DNA from 2 places in the Citrobacter sp. U14242 genome. Region 1 is predicted to be linked to the other one. Evidence: predicted binding sites of a transcription regulator. Region 1 holds the regulator's gene; the other holds the start of a gene.
The links. The regulator PhoB, encoded in region 1, activates phosphate uptake and scavenging genes when phosphate is short. The targets are predictions, from matches to a motif close to CTGTCATAAAACTGNCNNAT.
Positions count from the first base shown of each region.

Region 1 (7,712 bases):
CTGCCAGGGCCGCGTTGCGCTGAGCTTGCTCCTGCTGCCGCTGCTGAATTGTGCTGCGTAGCTGTACCAGCTGTTTTTGTTTCGGTGCAATTTGTCCATGCAGATTGCTCAGTTGCTGGCGTAATGGACGCCACTGTGAGTGCTGCGCCAGTGCTACCGTGACCTCTTGCGCGTTAAGGGCCAACGAGGGAAGCGGCAGTGCATCCAGCTTGCGTACGTCGCTGTCGCGTAGTTTTTGCCACTGACGTAGCTGGTCGTTAGCGTCAGATTGCTGTGCCAATAGCGCTTTCCATCCTGCCAGTTCGCTGCTCCATAAGCGGAAACGGTCATGTTCGTTCAGCCAGTCGGTTAGCGTCTGCTGTTCGGTGAGCAGGGTCACCGACTGTTTTTGTGCCTGCTGACGGATGCGCCCACGCAGCGTTAAGCTGCTTTGTAAGCGAGCATTCACTTCCTGAATATTCTGTCGTGTTCGGCTAAGCGTGGCGGATTGTTCCTGAATTCGCTCCCAGTGCGGGCGCAACGCTCTGGCGGGATGTGCCAGGCTGAGTGTCGCCAACTGCGGCTGTGCTTTTTCTTGTGCCTCTTTTGCGGTTTGTAATGCTTGCTGGTGGCGGCGTATTTCCGCCTGCAGCTCATTTTGTCGGGTGAGCCAATTAAGATGCTGTTGCTGGATGTGCTGACGGGTAAGATGCTGTTTCTCTTCGTCAGTAAGTACCTGCAAACTTTCTGTCAGTGACTGCACCTGCTCTGCGGCGAGCAGGGCAACACCGCTGGCCTGCGCCTGTAGCTTTTCCAGCGCAGTGCGCGCCGCTTTATGTTTTTCGAACACCATGGCGGAGATTTGTCCATAAATCTCGGTCCCCGTCAGTTCTTCCAATAGCTCGGCGCGTTCTTTCGGTTTGGCATTGAGAAAAGCAGCGAACTGCCCCTGAGACAGCAGCATAGAACGGGTAAAGCGTCCGTAGTCCAGCCCGGTAAGTTCGGCAGTGATTTCCAGCTTGTCTTTAACTTTATCGGCGAGGATTTTGCCATCGGCGCAGCGAGCCAGTTCGACACGCGGAACCTGCAGGTTACCTTCTGGTTGATTGCGCGCGCGGTTCTGACTCCAGAATGCGCGATAGGCTTCGCCTCTGACCTCGAATTCAACTTCGGCCAGACATTCCGCCGTGTCGCGGGTCATCAGGTCATTTTGCGACTGCGATACGGTATTGAGTCGTGGTGTTTCGTGGTACAGCGCGAGGCAAATGGCGTCCAGCAGGGTGGTCTTCCCGGCACCGGTTGGACCGGTGATGGCAAACAGCCCGTTGCTGGCAAAAGGCTCTGCCGTGAAATCAACTTTCCATTCCCCTTTCAGGGAGTTGAGGTTTTTCAGACGCAGGCTGAGAATTTTCATGCTTCGGTCTCCCCGGCGAGCGTGTGTAAGGTCGTGTTAAACAGGTGATTCAGGCGCTCACGCTGTGGATCGTCGAGTTCTTCCAGCGCCAGACGGCGGTCAAATACCTCTGTCACGCTCAATTCACTCAACGTTTCACGTCGTTCATTGGCCATGATGCGCTCGCGTTGTTCACGGCTACGACGCACCAATAAGACTTCTACCGGTAAATCCTCGGTCAGGGCCTGGATTTTGCGCTGCATATCGTGCAGATAGTCATCGGTTGCGATTTCTATATCTAACCACACCGGCGGTTCCTGTTGCGTGTCACGCCATTGTTCCAGCTGTGCGCTAATCGTCGCTATATCGCCTTTCAACACGGCAAGCTGTTGGGTTACTGGCACGATGAGGTTTTCAACGGCGCTCAGCTTACCGTTTTCAAAGCTCACCAGGTGGACGCATTTGCTTTTGCCGCACTCGTCAAAACTGAGTGCAATTGGGGAGCCGCAATAGCGAATATGTTCTGTACCGCCGATGACCTGTGCCCGGTGAATATGTCCCAGCGCGATGTAATCCGCTGGTGGGAAATTTTGTGCCGGAAAAGCATCCAGCGTCCCAATATAAATATCACGTACGGCGTCACTTTTACTGGCACCGACGGTGGTCAGATGTCCTGTCGCAATAATCGGCAGATTCTGGTCGCCACGCAGCGCGCAGGCGTCCTGATATTGCTGTTGGTAATAGTCGGTGATTGCACCTAATACATGCTGCTGTTTTTCGTGACCGGTTAGCCCCGCCTGGCTGGTAATGATGTCACGTGGGCGTAAAAAAGGAACCGGACAGAGGATCGCGCCCGGCATGCCGTCGCGTTGAAGTAGCACTTGCGGTGCATGGCCCGCGCTGGCCACGACGGTGGTGTTGAGGAACGCCAGAATATCGCGGGATTCATTGAGTGTGGCAACGGAGTCATGGTTTCCTGCCAGCACGACCAGATGACAGCCTGTTTGCTGTAGATTGACAACAAAACGGTTATAGAGCTCGCGGGCGTAGCTTGGCGGTGAACCGGTATCAAAAATATCGCCTGCCACAATAATGGCATCCACCTGATGGGATTGTGCCGTTTCCAGCAGCCAGTCGAGAAAGGCCTGGTGTTCAGCGGCGCGGCTCTTGCTGTAGAAATTTTGGCCCAGATGCCAGTCAGACGTGTGGAGGATGCGCATAAGAGTTCCATGACAAAAAAACGATGGCGGAGATTATAACCTTGCAAGGGCGGTAATATCTTGTTTCCGGGCTGTCATAATTCGCCTGGCTGCGTTAAACCTGGACTATCTTTTCATAAATCTGTCATAAAAGTGACGCATAATGCCACGGTATTGATGGCAAACGATTTAATTATAAACAGGGCAAATCATGGCGAGACGTATTCTGGTCGTAGAAGATGAAGCTCCAATTCGTGAAATGGTCTGCTTCGTGCTCGAGCAAAACGGTTTTCAACCCGTAGAAGCCGAAGACTATGACAGTGCTGTGAACCAACTTAATGAACCCTGGCCGGATCTTGTCCTGCTTGACTGGATGCTTCCCGGCGGCTCGGGTCTACAGTTTATTAAACACCTCAAGCGTGAAGCGATGACGCGGGATATCCCCGTGATGATGCTGACGGCGCGCGGTGAAGAAGAAGACCGTGTGCGGGGACTGGAAACCGGCGCGGATGACTATATTACTAAGCCGTTCTCTCCGAAGGAGCTGGTGGCGCGTATTAAAGCCGTATTACGACGTATTTCCCCCATGGCGGTGGAAGAGGTTATCGAGATGCAGGGGCTGAGTCTTGACCCTACCTCGCACCGTGTGATGACCGGTGAGGACCCGCTGGATATGGGACCTACCGAATTCAAATTGCTCCATTTCTTTATGACCCATCCTGAGCGTGTCTACAGCCGCGAGCAATTACTCAATCATGTGTGGGGAACCAACGTATATGTAGAGGACCGGACGGTCGATGTACATATTCGTCGATTGCGTAAAGCGCTGGAGCATAGTGGGCATGATCGTATGGTGCAGACGGTACGCGGGACGGGATATCGCTTTTCGACTCGCTTCTGACTGCAGGTAATAAGAGCCTGAGGGATTAGGCTGTAAATGGAGTGTGACGTTTGCTTGAACGATTGTCATGGAAAAGGCTGGTACTGGAGCTGATCCTCTGCTGCATACCGGCTTTTATCCTTAGCGCTTTTTTTGGTTATCTACCCTGGTTTTTACTGGCGTCGGTAACGGGTCTGCTTATTTGGCATTTCTGGAATTTATTGCGGTTGTCCTGGTGGCTGTGGGTCGACAGGAGTATGACGCCTCCACCGGGGCGTGGCAGTTGGGAGCCACTGCTCTACGGCCTGCATCAAATGCAGTTGCGTAACAAAAAGCGCCGTCGCGAATTGGGTAACCTCATTAAACGTTTTCGCAGCGGTGCCGAATCACTGCCCGACGCAGTGGTGCTGACCACTGAAGAAGGCGGGATTTTCTGGTGTAACGGACTGGCACAGCAGGTTTTAGGGTTACGCTGGCCGGATGATAGCGGGCAAAACATTCTTAACCTGCTGCGCTACCCGGAATTCACTTTATACCTGAAAACGCGCGATTTTAGTCGGCCGATCAACTTGGTTCTCAATACCGGACGGCATCTGGAAATTCGTGTAATGCCCTACACCGATAAGCAATTGCTGATGGTGGCGCGTGATGTTACGCAGATGCACCAACTGGAAGGTTCCCGGCGTAACTTTTTCGCCAACGCCAGCCATGAGCTGCGCACACCGCTGACGGTGCTGCAAGGTTATCTGGAGATGATGCAGGAGCATCCGCTGGAAGGGACGACGCGAGAAAAAGCGCTGCATACCATGCGTGAGCAAACCTACCGTATGGAAGGGCTGGTGAAGCAGTTGCTGACACTGTCGAAAATTGAAGCTGCACCGACGATGATGCTCAATGAAAAGGTGGATGTACCGATGATGCTGCGCGTGGTTGAACACGAAGCACAAACGCTGAGCCAGCATAAACACACGTTTACTTTTGATGTTGATAGCCAACTGAACGTGCGGGGCAACGAAGAACAACTGCGTAGCGCAATCTCAAACCTCGTGTATAACGCGGTGAATCACACGCCTGCGGGAACGCATATTACCGTACGCTGGCAGCATGTGGCGTCGGGAGCGGAGTTTAGCGTGGAAGATAACGGTCCGGGTATTGCTGCTGAGCATATTCCACGTCTGACTGAGCGTTTTTATCGTGTAGATAAAGCGCGATCCCGACAAACGGGGGGGAGCGGATTAGGACTGGCGATTGTGAAGCATGCTCTGCATCATCACGACAGCCGTTTGAATATAGACAGTACCCCAGGCAAAGGAACACGTTTTAGTTTTGTGCTTGCGGAACGTTTAATTGCCAAAAATAACGGTTGAAACGTATTCGTAAGCTTATCTTTCCAAAAGCCAGCGCAAGCTGGCTTTTTTTGTTGCAGTCAATAAATAGATCCTGAATTTTACGACGTTTGATTGTTTTTTGTTCGCATGATTACCCATGTCTTTTTCCAGGGAATGGTGTTTTGTGCTGGCTCAATTTTTCATATCGCTATATTGTTCTGGTTTTTAGATCCCACCTTGCTTTAAAACGTTATAAGCGTTTAAATTGCGCATCAAATGCTGTCATACCGACTGCATTTACGCGGTAAATCGAAAAACTATTCTTCGCCGCGCCATGCAGGGAGAATTTCCCGCTGGAGTTGCTTAAAAATTCCGCTGTATCATCCCGCGGGGAAAGGCAGAAAATTAAACGTTTTCAACACCACATCCACAGGCAGTAAGACTTTATGACCCATCAGTTAAAATCGCGCGATATTATCGCTCTGGGATTTATGACATTTGCACTGTTCGTTGGTGCAGGTAACATTATTTTCCCCCCAATGGTTGGTTTGCAGGCAGGCGAACACGTCTGGACTGCAGCCTTTGGCTTCCTGATTACCGCCGTAGGCCTTCCGGTACTTACCGTGGTCGCACTGGCGAAAGTAGGCGGCGGCGTGGACAGCCTGAGCACGCCTATCGGTAAAGTTGCCGGTCTGCTGCTGGCTACCGTCTGCTATCTGGCCGTGGGGCCATTATTCGCCACGCCGCGTACCGCAACGGTTTCGTTCGAAGTTGGGATTGCACCGTTGACCGGTGATTCCGCGCTGCCGCTGTTCATCTACAGCGTGGTGTACTTCGCGATTGTGATTCTGGTGTCACTGTATCCCGGCAAACTGCTGGATACCGTGGGCAACTTCCTGGCTCCGTTGAAAATTCTGGCACTGGTTGTGCTTTCCGTGGCGGCGATTGTCTGGCCAGCGGGCCCGATCAGCAATGCGATGGAAGCCTATCAAAACGCAGCATTCTCGAATGGCTTTGTGAACGGCTATCTGACGATGGATACGCTGGGTGCGATGGTCTTTGGTATTGTTATCGTGAACGCTGCTCGCTCGCGTGGCGTTACCGAAGCACGTCTGCTGACGCGTTATACCGTCTGGGCGGGTTTGATGGCGGGTATCGGCTTAACGTTGCTGTACCTCGCGTTGTTCCGCCTGGGTTCAGACAGTGCGACGCTGGTCGATCAATCTGCTAACGGTGCGGCAATTCTGCATGCGTATGTTCAGCACACCTTCGGTGGTGCAGGCAGCTTCCTGCTGGCGGCGTTGATTTTCATTGCTTGCCTGGTGACTGCGGTTGGACTGACCTGTGCGTGCGCCGAGTTCTTCGCACAGTATGTTCCACTGTCTTATCGTACGCTGGTGTTTATCCTTGGCGGCTTCTCCATGGTGGTCTCTAACCTTGGCCTGAGCCATCTGATTCAGATCTCTATTCCAGTGCTGACGGCTATCTATCCGCCATGTATCGCACTGGTTGTATTAAGTTTTACCCGCTCATGGTGGCATAATTCTTCCCGCGTCATTGCACCTGCGATGTTTATCAGCCTGATTTTTGGTATCCTTGATGGCATTAAAGCTTCTGCAATTGGCGATGTCTTACCAGCCTGGACCCAGCGTTTACCGCTGGCAGAACAAGGGCTGGCGTGGTTGATGCCAACAGTCGTGATGGTGGTCCTGGCCGTTATCTGGGATCGCGCAGCGGGTCGACAAGTGACCTCCAGCGCACACTAATATCACTGACAATAAGTTTTAACCACGGGGCTATTAATATGGCCCCGTGGTTTTTTATTGTGTTAACAGGTTAGGAATCGATGGAAAGTAATAACAAGCTAAAGCGTGGGCTGAGCACCCGGCACATTCGCTTTATGGCACTAGGTTCAGCAATTGGTACCGGGCTGTTCTACGGTTCAGCCGATGCCATCAAAATGGCGGGGCCGAGCGTGTTGCTGGCCTATATTATCGGTGGCGTCGCGGCGTACATTATTATGCGTGCGCTGGGCGAAATGTCAGTCCATAACCCCGCAGCCAGCTCTTTCTCGCGCTATGCGCAGGAAAACCTCGGACCGTTGGCTGGCTACATTACCGGCTGGACCTACTGTTTTGAAATCCTGATTGTCGCCATTGCCGATGTGACAGCCTTCGGTATTTACATGGGCGTCTGGTTCCCGGCCGTACCGCACTGGATTTGGGTACTCAGTGTCGTGCTGATTATCTGCGCTATTAACCTGATGAGCGTGAAGGTGTTTGGTGAGCTGGAATTCTGGTTTTCGTTCTTCAAAGTTGCCACCATCATCATCATGATTGTTGCTGGTTTCGGCATTATCATTTGGGGGATTGGCAACGGCGGGCAACCGACCGGCATCCATAACCTGTGGAGTAACGGCGGGTTCTTTAGCAACGGCTGGCTCGGGATGGTGATGTCGCTGCAAATGGTGATGTTCGCCTACGGCGGGATTGAGATTATTGGTATTACCGCGGGTGAAGCAAAAGACCCGGAAAAATCTATTCCGCGCGCAATCAATTCTGTCCCCATGCGCATTCTGGTGTTTTATGTGGGGACGCTGTTCGTCATTATGTCTATCTACCCGTGGAACCAGGTCGGCACAGACGGCAGCCCGTTCGTCCTGACATTCCAGCACATGGGTATTACCTTTGCGGCAGGCATTCTCAACTTTGTGGTTCTGACTGCGTCGCTGTCAGCCATTAACTCTGATGTCTTCGGTGTAGGCCGTATGCTGCACGGTATGGCTGAGCAGGGTAGTGCACCAAAAATGTTCGCTAAAACCTCGCGCCGCGGCGTGCCGTGGGTAACAGTGATGGTGATGACGATTGCGCTGTTGTTTGCGGTATATCTAAACTACATCATGCCGGAAAATGTCTTCCTGGTGATCGCTTCGC
Region 1 is NZ_JBKGLW010000003.1:282,462-290,173, reverse strand. It holds gene sbcC (exonuclease subunit SbcC) at 1-1,393, opposite strand, end outside; gene sbcD (exonuclease subunit SbcD) at 1,390-2,592, opposite strand; gene phoB (phosphate response regulator transcription factor PhoB) at 2,783-3,472, shown strand; gene phoR (phosphate regulon sensor histidine kinase PhoR) at 3,523-4,818, shown strand; gene brnQ (branched-chain amino acid transporter carrier protein BrnQ) at 5,226-6,545, shown strand; gene proY (proline-specific permease ProY) at 6,626-7,712, shown strand, end outside.

Region 2 (7,712 bases), on a different contig from region 1:
CTGACGACGCTGCACCCAGCCGCGCTCAACCAGTTGATCGATAGCGCGGCGCAGAGTATGGCGGTTTACCTCGTAACGCGCGGCCAGTTGATGCTCGGCGGGCAGGTAATCACCGCAGCGATAATGTTGACGAAGCTCCTGCTCAAGTCTCGCGGCAATCTCCTGATAACGCGTCGGATAACTGGTCAGATGTGTAGACAAGTGCATAGCAATCAATGCCTCGCTAGTCAGATAAAGTGCTTACGCAAACGCTGGGAGAGGAAATCCAGCAGACTGACGGTGACGATGATTAACACCATCAGGGCACAGGTTTGCTGGAACTGGAAACCGCGAATCGCTTCCCATAAGGTCACGCCAATGCCGCCTGCGCCGACCATCCCAACTACCGTGGCTGAACGAACGTTGGACTCAAAGCGATACAGCGAGTAGGAGATGAGCAGCGGCATGACCTGTGGCAGAACGCCGTAAAGAATCTCTTCAATCTTGTTGGCTCCGGTGGCGCGAATGCCTTCTACCGGACCGGGTTCAATGGCTTCTACCGCTTCGGAAAGCAGCTTGGAGAGCACCCCGGTGGTGTGGATAAACAGCGCCATCACCCCGGCGAACGGACCCAAACCAACGGCAACGACAAACAGCATGGCGAAGACCATTTCGTTGATGGCGCGACAGGCATCCATCAGGCGACGCATCGGCTGGTAAATCCACCACGGCACGAGGTTATCGGCGCACATCAGGCCGAACGGAATCGACAACACCACGGCGAGGGCGGTCCCCCAGACGGCGATTTGCAGCGTGACGGCCATTTCACCGAGATAGTCCTGCCACTGGCTGAAGTCCGGTGGGAAGAAGTCGGCAGCGAAGGTTGCCATATTGCCGGAATCCTGGATCAGCGTGAGCGGGGCCATTTCGGCGCCTTTCCACGAGACCACCAGCACGGCGAGAAGAATGGCCCAGCTCAGCAGCGAGAACCAGCTACGCTTGGGCGGGGCGACGGTGATGGTTTGCATATTTAGCTCCATTATTCTGTATTGCCGGATGGCGGCTTTGCCTTATCCGGCCTACGTTCGTAGGCCCGGTAAGCATCGCGCCACCGGGCAATCCGTTATTGCACCGCTTTGGTCACGCTGGTCATTGCACCCAGCGCTGCAGTCAGGCGGTCGAGATCATCAAGCTGTGCTTTCAGAGCCGACGTTTTGCTGGTTTTTTCTTCTGCATTCAGGCCTTTGTTGTCCTTCACGCCCTGCATCTCTTTAAACAGTGCGAGTTGGCGAATCGGGACCAGTTGCAAATCGCTGGAGGCGCGGAACGGTGCCCAACCCAGGCGTTCCAGCACGGTTTTCTGCTCCGGCGTTTTGCCGTAGTTCATGAAGAAGTCGTACACCTTGTCCTTGGTGGCTTCAGAGAGGTTCTTACGCCAGACGATCGGATCGCCTGGGATCAGCGGTGACTTCCAGATAACCTTCAGTTCTTTCAGCTTGTCTGGTGCGGAGGTTTTCAGCTTGTCGAGGTTTTCGGTGTTGTTGGTAGCCACATCCACCTGTTTGTTGGCGACGGCCAGGGCGTTGGTTTCGTGTCCGGCATTGACGGTGCGTTTGAAGTCGGTGGCGGAGATGTTGTTTTTCGCGAAGACGTAGTAACCAGGGACGAGGTAGCCTGAAGTGGAGTTGGGATCGCCGTTGCCGAAGGTCAGATCCTTACGTTTGGCGATCAGATCGTTCAGGTTGTTGATCGGGCTGTCCTTGTTAACGATCAGTACGCTCCAGTACCCTGGAGAGCCGTCGGCAGCGACGGTCTGGGCAAAGACCTGTCCGTTGGCGCGATCCACCGCTTCCATTGCTGAGAGGTTGCCGTACCAGGCGATATCGACTTTGTTAAAGCGCATTCCCTGGATGATCCCGGCGTAGTCCGGAGCAAAGAAGGCGTTCACTTTGACACCCAGCGATTTTTCCATGTCCTTCAGGAACGGTTCCCACTGTGGCTTCAGGTTTTGCTGTGATTCAGTTGAAATAATGCCAAAGTTCAGCGCTTTTTCTTGTTCTTCGGCATGCGCCGGGCTTAACAAGGTACTGATGCTGAACATGCTGGTGAACGCCAGCGCGGCAACGGCCTTATAGCTCATGTTTTTTCCTCAACGAGTCATTGTTCCAGGCTATTTCACTTGTCAGCCTGGTCTTTTCAGTTCAATTAAGCAGCCTGCGCGTTCTGTTCGACGCGGTTCATGCTGCAGTAGAGATGATCAAAACGATCGTTATCGAAGTGCTGGCTGCTGCCATCAAAGAAGACGTTTCCCTGACGCAGCGCGACAATGCGTTCGCAGTAGCGCAGGGCGTAATCCACCTGATGCAGCGTGACGACCACGGTGATGCCGTCGGTCTGGTTGATGTCGCGCAGGGTGTCCATCACGATGCGCGCCGATTCCGGGTCCAGCGAGGCAATGGGCTCGTCGGCGAGGATCACTTTGGCCTGCTGCATTAGCGCGCGGGCGATGGCGACGCGCTGCTGCTGTCCGCCGGAGAGCGTGGAAACGCGCTGATAGGCAAAGTGAGCCATGCCAACGCGGGTCAGCGCCTGTAACGCGCGCTGCTTCTGTTCCTGGCTAAACCAGCTAAAGCAGGTGCGCCAGAACGGTGTGCTACCGAGCGCGCCAATCAGCACGTTCTCCAGCACGGTCAGGCGGTTCACCAGATTGAACTGTTGGAAGATGTAGCCGGTGTGGGCACGGCTTTTGCGGATGTCGCGCGCCAGTCGGCCTTCACGTTGAACGGTACGGCCTAATAGCTCGACGTGACTGCCCGGTGATTTATCACCGGTAATCAAGCCGCTTAAATGACGTAAAAGGGTGGATTTGCCGGAGCCAGATGGCCCAAGCAGAGCCACCATCTCACCGGCACAGATATTCAGATCAACCGCATTAAGCGCCTGATGTTGATTGAAGGATTTGGAGAGTTTCTCGACGCGAATAACCGTTTGCATGATGCGGCCTCCCTAAAAAAGTGGCCCCATCGTGGCGGATTAATGTGACGTTTTCGTTAAAGGAAAGTTACTTAGCGATGAAGAGTTGAGCGATATTTGATGACAGTCCGGGAGGACGAGCCTCCCGTTACATCACTCGGTAGGGGGTTGCTGTTGCTTGACGACGTTGATCATCCACGGCACGCCGTACTGGTCGGTCACTTTACCGAAACCATGTGCCCAGAAGGTCTCCTGCCAGTCCATTTCAATTTGTCCTTGTGCGGCCAGGTTATCAAACCAGCGCTTCCCTTCATCGACATTTTGCGTGTCGAGAACCAGCGTGAAGCCGGAGTAGTGGGCTTTTCCGGTGGCGACGCTATCGCTCATCATAATGTCGCTGCCCGCAATACGTAGGTTGGCATGGGCGATGGCGGTATCGGGGAATTTCATTCCGGAAGGGCAACCTTCTTCGCTGTCCTGCGCCGATTTGGGCATTTCACCGAAGTTGATTTTGTAGAGAAGTTCAGCGCCTAATGTTTTTTGGTAGTACGCAATGGCGTCAGCGCAGTTGCCTGCGAATGAGATGTAGGGACTTAACGGCATGATCTTTACCTCGGGTAAGAGAAGCCAGTTAAGTGTAGATGCCGTGTACAAAAATAAACCAGGCGGGAAGTATGAGCTCCCCGCCTGACAAATCAGTTCTTTTTCACAAACTCAGATTTCAGCTTCATTGGACCAAAGCCATCAATTTTGCAATCGATGTTGTGGTCGCCTTCAACCAGACGGATGTTTTTTACTTTGGTACCGATCTTCAGCATGGAAGAGCTACCTTTTACCTTCAGATCTTTTACTACGGTAACGCTGTCGCCATCGGCGAGCAGGTTACCGTTAGCATCTTTAACGATCAGTTCGTCGCTGTCCTGAGCGGGTTCAGCGTCGTTCCATTCGTGAGCGCATTCCGGGCAGATGAACATGCCGTTATCTTCGTAAGTGTATTCGGAGTTGCATTGTGGGCAGTGTGGTAATGACATGTGGATTTCCTCAAAAGTCAGCAGGGGCAAAAGCGCCCAAAAGTTGGCAGATTGCCGAAAAAGGCCGCAATTATACATAAAATCCCTGCTTTTGTCGGGGCTACAGGCCAATTATGCGCAACTATCTGTTGTGGCGTCGGGTTGCTTTCACGTCTATGAAAACCAGAAGGAATATTTTTTAAGGGAAATTGCTACGTTTAGTTATTTAAGATAAGGTGAGGCGAAACACCCGATATTCATAGGTAACATGGCTTACATGATAGCTAAGTCATTGTGAGTGAATACTTTGCGACCCCTTAATTTTGGTAGGGGAATTAAGCTGGCATTCTTTAAAACTGAACTACTCTGTTTATCTTTCTTACTTAATATAGTCAGTGAGAGGCATCAGGCCAGCAGTTATACGATAAATTTTATTTTAATAATATCAGCTGGTTGTTTTAATTTTAATTATTTCCACACGTAATTATAAAAGCCGAAGATCTATAAATAAAACGATTTGGCTAAATAAAAGTAATGCTATTTGCGTTAAGGAAAGATTTTCCATGTACACACAGACAATTTATGAATTAAGTCAGGAAGCTGAACGCTTACTGATGCTCTCTCTTGAACATCTCCGGCAATTGCAGAAATTGCCAATGACCTCGGCGAATGATGTCATGGTGAAAAAAGGAGAGCATAGCGGACAGGTTGTTCAGCCCTTGCATTTCAGCGCTCGTGGCATGGATGTCCAGCAGGCAACGCTCAACAATGAACTGCGAAAGATTACCCGTCTGGAAATGGTTCTGGCTATCGTCGGTACGATGAAGGCGGGAAAGTCGACGACGATTAACGCGATTGTCGGAACCGAGGTTTTACCTAATCGTAATCGCCCTATGACGGCGTTACCGACCCTTATCCGCCATACACCGGGACAGAAAGAGCCGGTGCTGTATTTTTCGCATGTCGCGCCAATTGACGCCTTAATGAAAGTATTACAGCAGCGCGTGCGGGAATGCGATCGTCAGCGTCTGGCTCAGGCGCTGGAAATAGATAAGGATATGAATGCCCTGCTTCAGCATATTGAAAATGGCGTGGCATTTGAACGGTATTATCTTGGTGCACAACCTATTTTCCATTTTCTTAAGAGCCTGAACGATCTGGTGCGTTTGTCTAAAGCGCTGGAGGTAGATTTTCCGTTTGCCGCCTATGCTGCAATTGAGCATATTCCGGTTATTGAGGTTGAGTTCGTGCATCTGGCCGGGCTGGCCAGTTATCCTGGACAATTGACGCTGCTGGATACTCCCGGGCCGAATGAGGCCGGACAACCACACTTACAACAGATGCTCAATGAACAGCTGGCCCGGGCTTCAGCGGTACTGGCGGTGATGGATTATACCCAACTGAAGTCGATTTCGGATGAGGAAGTCCGTCAGGCCATTATGGCGGTTGGAAAATCAGTACCGCTGTATGCACTGGTTAACAAATTCGATCAGAAAGACCGCAACAGCGATGATGAAGAGCAGGTACGGGCGTTAATTTCCGGCACGTTGATGAAAGGCGGTATTACGCCTGAACGTATTTATCCGGTCTCCTCAATGTGGGGATATCTGGCCAACAGGGCACGTCATGAACTAGTGAACAATGGGCGCTTGCCGGATCATCAGGAGCAGCGCTGGGTCCAGGACTTTGCCGAAGCGGCACTTGGCAGGCGCTGGCGTACCACCGATCTTGATGATAAAGAACATATTCGACATGCCGCCGATCTGCTTTGGGAAGACTCACTGTTTGAACAACCGATTCAGAAAGTGATCCATGCTGCCTACGCTAATGCCTCACTGTATGCGCTCCGCTCGGCATCACACAAGCTATTGAACTATTCGCAAAGCGCACACGAATATCTGGAATTTCGCGCCCACGGTTTAACCGTAGCCTATGAGCAGTTGCGGATGAACATCGCGCATATTGAAGATGACATGCAACAGTTGCAGATAAGCCAGGCGCGGGTGGGTGACGAAGTCAGTCACGAGGTTGAGCTGGCACTGGAGGCTGCTGCCGGCTATCTCAATCAGCAGCAGACCGAGATTCTGTGCGGTATTAATACGTTCTTTGTTAAAGAAAACGTGCTGATGATGTCACAACATGGCATGGGAGCAGCCATTGCAACGGCGGAAATGGCCGGTGATATGCTGGTGTTGCATGACGAGGGGCAAGCGAAAATTGTGTTAGATAAAATTCGTTCCTCCTGCGAGGTTGTCCTGCTGGCGGCGCAGGAGAGTATCAGCCGGGACCTGGCGCTGCGTTTTGAGGAACTTGAATCGACGCTATCCCGGGCGCTGAATGACGCTATGCGGCCTATTGAGCAACGGGTGAAAGAGGATCTGAACCATGCCGGATTTCGGGCACGGATCCGTTTTCCAGCCTTTCATGCGTCGATGTTTAATTTCAATACACGTCAGTTGTTTAACGAGGCTATTGAACAGGATATCCCGGCGGATAATGCCTCGTCCACCGGCGGTGTTGTACGTGACACGTTCTCACGTTGGTTGAATCAGCCAAACTGGGGATGGAATGATTACGTCGAAACAAAAACGCGTTATCTCATTGATATGGGTGCGTTGCACAAGAACCTTGTCCATTATGTCACTCAGTTTTGCCAACAAATTCGTAAAGCTTTAGTTGCTCAGGTCGATATTTCCGTTACGGCAGGCATGGCCACGTTTTTTGCTGATTTTTCACTGTGTCTGACACAATTGCAGGCGAGCCTGCGCGAGAGCCTGACCCTGCGCCAGCAAAATGAATCGGCGGTGAACGCAATGAATGAACAATTGCAGCATCGTATTACGACGGCGGCATGGATTTATGAAGATTCCCGCTTGCTGCGTGACGATATCCACACCCTTTTTGCAACCGAGCATACATGACTAACGTGTTACTGGAAGGCCCAGGGCGGACGCTGGAGTGCGTCTACCCGAAGTTTATGGTCGATCTGGTTCAGGGAGATGAAACCAAACGTTCCGGCGGTTTTCTGCAGCAGCAGCGGTTGCGTGCGCGCCTGACGCAGGAAGTGTTATCCCAGACGCAACTGCGGGCGTGGGTGATGGCGGGGGTATCCAGCGAACACCTGGTGATGCGCCTTAAGCTGGTGGAAAAGCTGGCGGGCACTATCGATCCTGGCCACCTGGCGCTGGTACGTATTGCCGAGCGACTGGTGTTTTTACAACAAACTGAACAGCCACGCGGCCAATCAACTCCCGGCGTGACGCAGCAATTAATGTCACTGGCGGACGGGTTTGCCCAACGTAGCGCATATAAAGAGAAAGCGCTGACGCAACGTGGGCTGACCGTGCAGGCTGGCGAACACAGTGAACAGATTTTTACTCGCTGGCGGGCTGGAGCGTATGACGGCTGGTCATTACCTGGACGCTGCTTTGTTGCGCTGGAGGAACTGCGCTGGGGTGCCTTTGGTGATGCCTGTCGGCTGGCGAATGCCGATGTTGTATCGATGCTAAAAGACAATTTACGCACAATGGCTGCCCAGACGCTGGCACACAGCGTGAATGCGGCACCTACTACGCGCCATTATTATCATCAATGGCTGAGTTCACCTGCAGTTGGGGGGGCGAGCGAACATAACGATCTGCTGAGTTGGCTGGGTGACTGGTGTGATGCACAGCGCCATCCGGTGAGCTGGTCGGTGACGCAGCGTTGGCAGAATGTGGCGTTGGGGATGCCGAGGCTGTGTTCGGCAAA
Region 2 is NZ_JBKGLW010000013.1:22,260-29,971, reverse strand. It holds gene phnF (phosphonate metabolism transcriptional regulator PhnF) at 1-207, opposite strand, end outside; gene phnE (phosphonate ABC transporter, permease protein PhnE) at 228-1,007, opposite strand; gene phnD (phosphonate ABC transporter substrate-binding protein) at 1,103-2,119, opposite strand; gene phnC (phosphonate ABC transporter ATP-binding protein) at 2,185-2,973, opposite strand; gene yjdN (VOC family metalloprotein YjdN) at 3,106-3,555, opposite strand; gene ACLJXE_RS19995 (zinc ribbon domain-containing protein YjdM) at 3,648-3,983, opposite strand; gene crfC (clamp-binding protein CrfC) at 4,526-6,883, shown strand; gene ACLJXE_RS19985 (diguanylate cyclase regulator RdcB family protein) at 6,880-7,712, shown strand, end outside.
Region 2: a site for PhoB is predicted at 3,016-3,035, ahead of phnC (phosphonate ABC transporter ATP-binding protein). Genes of this name have one in related genera too.